One region of the Kribbella sp. NPDC003505 genome, then DNA from elsewhere that is predicted to be linked to it. Evidence: riboswitches for the same ligand, from Rfam matches in the RefSeq annotation. Region 1 holds a riboswitch; the other holds the start of a gene.
The links. Region 1 has a riboswitch for glycine ahead of gcvP (aminomethyl-transferring glycine dehydrogenase). Riboswitches for the same ligand answer to the same signal wherever they lie in the genome.
Positions count from the first base shown of each region.

Region 2: it holds a riboswitch for glycine, as region 1 does, so the genes downstream of both, ABZX12_RS19715 (L-serine ammonia-lyase) here and gcvP (aminomethyl-transferring glycine dehydrogenase) in region 1, are expected to answer to the same signal.

Region 1 covers NZ_JBEXNA010000002.1:415,221-419,412, forward strand. The annotation lists gene ABZX12_RS06405 (MerR family transcriptional regulator) at 1-198, shown strand, start outside; gene ABZX12_RS06410 (bifunctional nuclease family protein) at 273-767, shown strand; gene ABZX12_RS06415 (MerR family transcriptional regulator) at 1,027-1,596, shown strand; glycine riboswitch at 1,660-1,749, shown strand; gene gcvP (aminomethyl-transferring glycine dehydrogenase) at 1,819-4,192, shown strand, end outside.
Region 2 covers NZ_JBEXNA010000005.1:370,273-374,464, reverse strand. The annotation lists gene ABZX12_RS19725 (alpha/beta fold hydrolase) at 1-1,196, opposite strand, end outside; gene ABZX12_RS19720 (DUF3817 domain-containing protein) at 1,295-1,648, shown strand; glycine riboswitch at 1,646-1,738, shown strand; gene ABZX12_RS19715 (L-serine ammonia-lyase) at 1,819-3,192, shown strand; gene ABZX12_RS19710 (SDR family NAD(P)-dependent oxidoreductase) at 3,227-3,919, opposite strand; gene ABZX12_RS19705 (helix-turn-helix transcriptional regulator) at 4,022-4,192, shown strand, end outside.

The DNA of each region.
Region 1 (4,192 bases):
GCGCAGGTCGCGGCCGAGCTGGCGTCGTACGGGATCGAGCCGCGGCACCTGCGGGCGTTCCGGACGGCGGCGGACCGCGAGGTCGGCCTGATCGAGCAGGTCACGGGACCGCGCCGTACCGAACAGACCGGGGAGCTGGCCGCCCTCACCGTCCGGCTGCACACCGCCCTGGTCCGCTCCCGCCTGCCGCGTCCCTAGGCCGCCGCACGGCCTTCGTCCACAGGTGACCCCAACGGCGCGCCGGGTGCTTCGGCTCGGAGTAGGCTGAAGGGGTGCGCGAAGTCGACGTGGTCGGAGTCCGGGTGGAGATGCCCTCGAGTCAGCCGATCGTGCTGCTCAAGGAGGTCGGAGGTGAGCGATACCTGCCGATCTGGATCGGTGCTGCCGAGGCGAGTGCGATCGCCTTCGCCCAGCAGGGGATGGAGCCGCCCCGGCCGCTGACCCACGACCTGTTCGCGGAGACCATCCGCGTGCTCGGGCACACGCTCAGCCAGGTCCGGATCGTGAACCTGACCGACGGCGTGTTCGAGGCGATCCTGGTGTTCGACGACAAGACCGAGATCTCGGCCCGGCCGTCGGACTCGATCGCGATCGCGCTGCGGACCGGCACGCCGGTGTTCTGCGCCGACGAGATCCTCGCCGAGGCCGGCATCCCGGTCCCGGAGAGCGAGGCGAACGACGCCGACGAGGTGGAGGAGGAAGAGGAGGTCGAGCGGTTCCGGGAGTTCCTCGACCAGGTGACCCCGGAGGACTTCGACAAGAGCTGACACCCCGGCCCCGCCGTGGTGCGCAGATGGTGCAAGTGCGGCTAGGTAACGATTCGTACGACGGTCGCGACACGCTCGCGGCTCGACGCGGTTGTCGTTGACCCGGTTCGGGCGGCGGCTTACCGTGAAGGAGTCGTGGGGTGATGTCACTCCACGCAGATGACTCGTTCCAGTCGGTATCCAGGGAGGCTCAGGCGTGACACGCACCGGGGACACGGATCTGACGGCGCAGTCGACGTCCGACGCGCACGCAGAGGCCATGGCTGCCGCTACAGCCACCGCCGGCGTCCAGGGTCTGCTGTTCGACGACGACCTGCGGCCGATGCCGGAGGACGTCGGGTTCCGGGGGCCGACGGCCTGCGCCGCGGCCGGGATCACCTACCGACAGCTCGACTACTGGGCCCGCACCGGCCTGGTTTCCCCGTCCGTGCGCCCGGCGACCGGCTCGGGAACGCAGCGGTTGTACGGTTTCCGTGACGTTCTGTTGCTGAAAGTGATCAAGCGGCTGCTCGACGCCGGGATCTCGCTGCAGCAGATCCGGACCGCGATCGCGCACCTCAGCAAGCGCGGCTTCGACGACCTGACCCAGATCACGCTGATGAGCGACGGCGCGTCGGTGTACATGTGCACCTCGCCCGACGAGGTCATCGATCTGCTGGCCGGCGGCCAGGGCGTGTTCGGTATCGCGCTCGGCGGTGTCTGGCGGGAGGTCGAGGGCTCGCTGTCGGAGCTGCCGACCGAGCGCGCCGACGGTCACGACGACGGCGATTCGGAAGGCCACGCGGGCGACGAGCTCGCCGCCCGGCGCCGCGCCCGGATGACCGGCTGACGTCTCGTTCGGTCCTGCGTGCCCGAACTGTGCGCGGATTCCTGGTAGCCTCGGGACAGCCGTTCACAGCACTCGGGAGAGTCCCGTGTCATCGGGCGCCGAAGGGGCAATTCCTCCCCGGAACCTCTCAGGCCCATGGACCGAGTGTCACAGGCGACTCTGGAGCGTAGTGCGTGACAGAGGGGGAGGCGACCGGAAGCACGTCAGCAACGGAGCCTCTTGATGACCGAACAACTCTCCGCCACGTTCGCCGACCGCCACATCGGGCCGCGTCCCGACGAGGTCGCGCGGATGGTGCAAGCCCTCGGGTACGCCGATGTCGACGCGCTCGTCGACGCCGCGGTCCCGGCGTCGATCCGCTCCGCCGAGGCGCTGCGGTTGCCCGAGCCCGCGTCCGAGGTGGACGCGCTCACCGAGCTGCGGCAGCTCGCGGCCCGCAACACCGTCGCCACCTCGATGATCGGCCAGGGGTACTACGGGACGTTCACGCCGTCGGTGATCGTCCGCCGCCTGGTCGAGAACCCGGCCTGGTACACCGCGTACACGCCGTACCAGCCGGAGATCTCCCAGGGCCGCCTCGAGGCGCTGCTGAACTTCCAGACCGTGGTCTCGGACCTGACCGGCCTGCCGACCGCGAACGCGTCGCTGCTCGACGAGGGCACCGCGGCCGCCGAGGCGATGACGCTGGCGCACCGGTCGAACAAGAAGAGCAGGTCCGACCGCTTCCTGGTCGACGCCGACACCTTCGCCCAGACGATCGCGGTCGTGCAGACCCGCGCCGAGGCGCTCGGTATCGAGGTCGTCGTCGCCGACACCACCGACGGTCTGCCCGAGGGCGACTTCTTCGGCTTCCTGGTGCAGTACCCGGGCTCGAACGGCGCCGTCCGCGACCTGAAGCCGCTGATCGAGGCGGCGCACGAGCGCGACACGCTGGTCGCCGTGGCCTCCGACCTGCTCGCGCTGACGTTGCTCGAGGCACCGGGTGAGGCCGGCGCCGACATCGTGATCGGCTCGTCGCAGCGCTTCGGCGTCCCGCTGTTCTACGGCGGTCCGCACGCCGGGTTCATGTCCGTGCGTTCCGGTCTGGAGCGGTCGCTGCCCGGTCGTCTCGTCGGCGTCTCGGTCGACGCGGACGGCGCCCCGGCGTACCGGCTGGCGCTGCAGACGCGGGAGCAGCACATCCGTCGCGAGAAGGCGACGTCCAACATCTGTACGGCGCAGGTCCTGCTCGCCGTCGTGGCGTCGATGTACGCCGTGTACCACGGCCCCGACGGCCTGAAGGCGATCGCCGAGCGCGTGCACTCGTACGCCGGCAAGCTCGCCGCCTCGCTGCGGGCCGGCGGCGTCGAGGTCGTGCACGGCGAGTTCTTCGACACCGTCCTGGCCCGGGTCCCCGGACGTGCCGCCGACGTGGTGGACGCCGCCCGGCAGAACGGCATCTGGCTGCGGCTCGTGGACGCCGACCACGTCGGCATCTCGTGCGACGAGAAGACCGACGTCGCGACGCTGACCCGGGTCTGCCAGTCCTTCGGCGTGCAGTACGACGACACGCTCGGCGCGCCCGCGATCGCCGTACCGCGGACCACGGACTACCTGACGCACCCGGTGTTCAACACGCACCGGTCCGAGACGGCGATGCTGCGCTACCTGCGCAAGCTGTCCGACATGGACTACGCGCTGGACCGCGGCATGATCCCGCTCGGCTCGTGCACGATGAAGCTGAACGCGACCACCGAGATGGAGCCGGTCACCTGGCCGGAGTTCGCGGACCTGCACCCGCTCGCGCCGATCGAGGACGCGGCCGGTTACGTGAAGCTGATCGGTCAGCTGGAGCGCTGGCTGGCCGAGGTCACCGGCTACGCGAAGGTGTCGATCCAGCCGAACGCCGGTTCGCAGGGTGAGCTGGCCGGTCTGCTCGCGATCCGCGGCTACCACCGCGCCCAGGGCTCGGCGGACCGCAACGTCTGCCTGATCCCGGCGTCCGCGCACGGTACGAACGCCGCCTCCGCGGTGATGGCCGGCATGAAGGTCGTCGTAGTCAAGGGCAACGACGACGGCACGATCGACCTGGACGACCTGCGCGCGAAGGCGTCCGAGCACGCGGAGAAGCTGGCCGCGATCATGATCACCTACCCGTCGACGCACGGTGTGTACGAGGAGAGCGTCCGCGAGGTCTGCCGGATCGTCCACGAGCACGGCGGCCAGGTGTACGTCGACGGCGCGAACCTGAACGCCCTGCTCGGCCTCGCGAAGCCGGGCGAGTTCGGGGGCGACGTCAGCCACCTGAACCTGCACAAGACCTTCTGCATCCCGCACGGCGGCGGCGGCCCGGGCGTCGGCCCGGTCGCGGTCGCGGCGCACCTGGCGCCGTACCTGCCGAACCACCCGCTGCTCGACCAGGCCGGCCCGGAGTCCGGTGTCGGCCCGATCAGCGCGGCGCCGTTCGGGTCCGCGGGCGTGCTCGCCATCTCCTGGGCGTACATCCGGATGATGGGAGCCGAGGGGCTGACCGCGGCGACCAAGGCCGCCGTGCTGACCGCGAACTACGTGGCGAAGCGGCTCGAGGGTGCGTTCCCGGTGCTGTACACGGGCGAGA
Region 2 (4,192 bases), on a different contig from region 1:
TTGGCGAGAAGTACCGATGTCTTGAGCCCACGTACCTTCAGCCGGTGCTGCGGGTTGTTCGCGGGCGGAGAGCCGAGACAGATCGACACTGCCATGAGCTGACCGGGATAGCGCAGGTCCTGGTTGTTGCGGGCGAGCCGCTGGAGGTGTGCGGCGTACTCGCGGTAGTCCCGAACCGGCAGGTTCCAGTCCTGGCAGAAAACGGCCAGCGGGTACGCACCGGTCTGCGTGGGCTTCGGGGGAGTCACACCGGCCTTCAGCAGCTCGGCCAGCGCAGTCCACTTCGGTTCGTAGAGCGCCCGGAACACCGAGTAGCTCAAGATGAACGGATCCGGCGACTTCGCCAGCAGCTCAGCCCAGCGCGCATGGATGTCGGTGCCGTGCAGTGCACAGCTCGTCGTTGCGTCGCACCACTTCACGAACTCGTCGAACGAGTCCTGTCCCGCGGCTGCCTGCGCGTCCAGGAAGTCACGCGTCGTGGCGGAGCTGTGGTCGATGACGCTCTCCAGCACCATCGCGCGGACGCGGTGCGGGTACGTCGCGGCGTACTGCGCTCCGAGCAGGGTCCCGTACGAGCTGCCGTGGAACGAGATCGTGGACTCGCCGAGCGCCCGCCGTACGGCGTCGACGTCGCGCACCGTCTGCCAGGTGTCGATGTGGTCGTACAGCGGGCCGGTGTGTTCACGGCAGTCCGTGGCGAGCTGCCGGTTGTAGTTGATGGTGGCGGTGAACTCGGCCGCGCTCCTGATGATCGGCGACGGCTGTTTGTTCAGCAGATCGGCGGAGCACTTCACCGGGTTGCTGCGCGCCACACCGCGCGGGTCGAAGCTGACGATGTCGAAACGGTCCTGCAGGTCCGTGCTGAACCGGTCGATTCCCGTCTTGATCCGGTCGACCCCGGAATCACCCGGGCCGCCCGGGCCGAACACGAGCACCCCGACCCGCTCGCTCGGCTCCGATGCCTTTCTCCGGGCCAGTGCGAGGCCGAAGGTGGGCCCGTCCGGGTTCCGCCAGTCGACAGGCAGTTGCAAGGTCGCGCACTGCGAGCCCTCCACCGCCGCGGGATCGTCCTTGCCCTCAGGTTGGCAGTCGGCCCAGTGCAGCGGCGGGCTGGTCGCGGAGGCGGTGGCCGTCAGCCCGGCGCCGCCGACGCCGAGTACTACCGCGCCGGCCAGGGCGCGTCGGATGAACGTCATGCCGCCGATCCTTCGGGCAATCGCTTGCTGGCGGCATCCGGGACGAGCCCCGCGTGACCCCGATCACGGCTTGGGGGCCTTGTTAGGGTCGGTCGTTGATGAGTACCAAACATGCGGCGTGGTTCCGGACGGTGGCGATCGCCGAGGCGATCTCGTGGACCGGACTGCTGATCGGGATGCTGTTCAAGTACGTGCTGTCCGACAACGAGATCGGGGTCAAGATCTTCGGGCCGATCCACGGCGGCATCTTCGTCGGCTACGTGGTCACCGTGCTCGCCGTGCGCGGGCCGTTGCGCTGGTCCTGGCCGGTGACGCTGGCCGCGCTGGCGGCAAGCGTTCCCCCGTTGTTCACCTGGTTCTTCGAGATCTGGGCGGTCCGCACCGGCCGGATTGACGCGGCCCGGCGGACCCCCGTACCGTCCGAGGCGTCAGTCAACTCAACAGCCGCATGAACCCGTGCGGGAGAGACCCGGACACGAACCGGGCGCCGTAGGAGCAACTCTCCCCAAGAATCTCTCAGGCACCTTCACCGCGCGGGCGAGGCACCTCTGGAGGACGCCCAGTCCAACAGAGCGGGGAGGACACCAAACGGTCAACGGCGACCGGAAGGAACCTCCACACGATGGCGATCAGCGTCTTCGACCTGTTCAGTATCGGGATCGGCCCGTCGAGCTCCCACACCGTGGGACCGATGCGCGCCGCCCGGACCTTCGCGCTCGGCCTGGCCGACGACGGCCTGCTGGCCGCGACGACGACCGTCGAGGCCCAGCTGTTCGGCTCGCTCGGCGCCACCGGGCACGGCCACGGCAGCAACAAGGCCGTCCTGCTCGGGCTCGAGGGGGCCGACCCGGAGACCGTGGTCACGCACTCGGTCGACGCCCGCGTCGAGACGATCCGCGAGCGCGGCCGGATCCTGCTGGCCGGCACCCACGAGATCGCGTTCGACGAGAACACCGACCTGCTGATGCACCGCCGCAAGGCCCTCCCGTACCACCCGAACGGGATGATCTTCGTGGCCCGCGATGCGACCGGCGCGGTGCTGCGGGAACGCACCTACTACTCGGTCGGCGGCGGGTTCGTCGTCGACCAGAACGCCGCCGCGGGGGACCGGATCGTGCCGGACACCACCCCGCTGAAGTATCCGTTCACGACCGGCGCGGAGCTGCTCGAGCGGTGCCGGGAGTCGCAGCTGTCGATCAGCGAGGTGATGCTCGCGAACGAGCTCGCCTGGCGCACCGAGGAGGAGGTCCGCGACGGCCTGCTGCACATCTGGCAGGTGATGCAGGACTGCGTCCGGGAGGGCTGCGAGACCGAGGGCATCCTGCCCGGCGGGCTGAAGGTGCCGCGCCGGGCGCACGCCCTGCACAAGAAGCTCAGCCAGGACCCGTGGTCGGTCGACCCGCTCAAGGTGATGGACTGGGTGAACCTGTTCGCGCTCGCCGTCAACGAGCAGAACGCCTCCGGCGGCCGGATCGTCACCGCCCCGACCAACGGCGCCGCCGGCATCATCCCGGCCGTGCTGCACTACTACCGGCGCTTCGTGCCCGGGGCGACCGAGGACGGCGCGGTCCGGTTCCTGCTGACGGCCGGCGCGATCGGCGTGCTCTACAAGGAGAACGCGTCGATCTCCGGCGCCGAGGTCGGCTGCCAGGGCGAGGTCGGGTCCGCCTGCTCGATGGCCGCGGCCGGTCTCTGCGAGGTGCTCGGCGGGACGCCGCAGCAGGTCGAGAACGCAGCCGAGATCGCGATGGAGCACAACCTCGGCCTGACCTGCGACCCGGTCGGCGGCCTGGTGCAGATCCCGTGCATCGAGCGGAACGCGATGGCCTCGGTGAAGGCGATCAACGCGGCCCGGATGGCGATGCACGGCGACGGCGTGCACGTGGTCACCCTCGACAAGGTCATCAAGACCATGCGCGAGACCGGCGCGGACATGAAGATCAAGTACAAGGAGACCTCCCGCGGCGGTCTCGCGGTCAACGTCATCGAGTGCTGATCACTCTCTGATCACCCCTTGATCACCCCTTTGATCACCAGGGGATGGTTCCGTGCAGGCTCAGGTACTCCGCGGTCGGCCCGTCCTTGTCGATCATGGCGAGCCGGACGATGATCTCTGCGCCCTCCTCGACGGTCTGGTAGCCGGTGCGGCCGTTGAAGTCGGTGGCGGTGTAGCCCGGGTCGACGGTGTTGATCCGCAGGTTCGGCAGCTGCTTCGCGTACTGCACCGTCAGCATGTTGAGCGCCGCCTTCGAGGCGCCGTACGCCGGGGCCGGCACCCACACCGGCACCGTGTCGATCGCGTCCGCCTGCACCGCGGCGGCGATCGAGCCGAGCCCGCTGGACACGTTCACGATCACCGGGTCGGCGCTGCGCTCGAGCAGCGGCAGGAACCGGTGGATCATCCGCACCGGCCCGTAGACGTTCAGGTCGAACACCTGATGGAACTCGTCGGCAGTCAGGTCCCGGGCCTCCTTGAACGGACCGGGGATGCCGGCGTTGTTGATCAGTACGTCGAGCTCGGTGAGCTGTTCCGCGGCGGCGTCGACCGACTCGTCGCTGGTGACGTCCAGCGGGAGGTAGTGCGCGCCGAGTTCGTCCGCGGCCTGCTTGCCGCGCTGGGGATCCCGGGCGCCGACGTACACGGTGTGGCCGGCCTCGACCAGCCGGCGGGCGGTTTCGTAGCCGAGGCCTCGGTTGGCCCCGGTGATGAGTGTTGTGGTCATGGCCCCACCCTCGCGCCGGCGTTCCGGGGCAGGTAGTGCCCGCGATGTCCTAGGGAACGGCAGTACCAGGCTGAACCGCCGCCGGCCCGCGATACTGGGGACATGGGTGAGCTCGGCAGGACGTTGCACGCATGGCGCGACCGGGTGACGCCCGCGGAGGCCGGGCTGCCGTCGGGCGGGAAGCGCCGGGCGCCGGGGCTGCGCCGCGAGGAGCTGGCGCAGCTCGCCGGGTTGTCGGTCGACTACGTCGTGCGGCTGGAGCAGGGCCGCTCG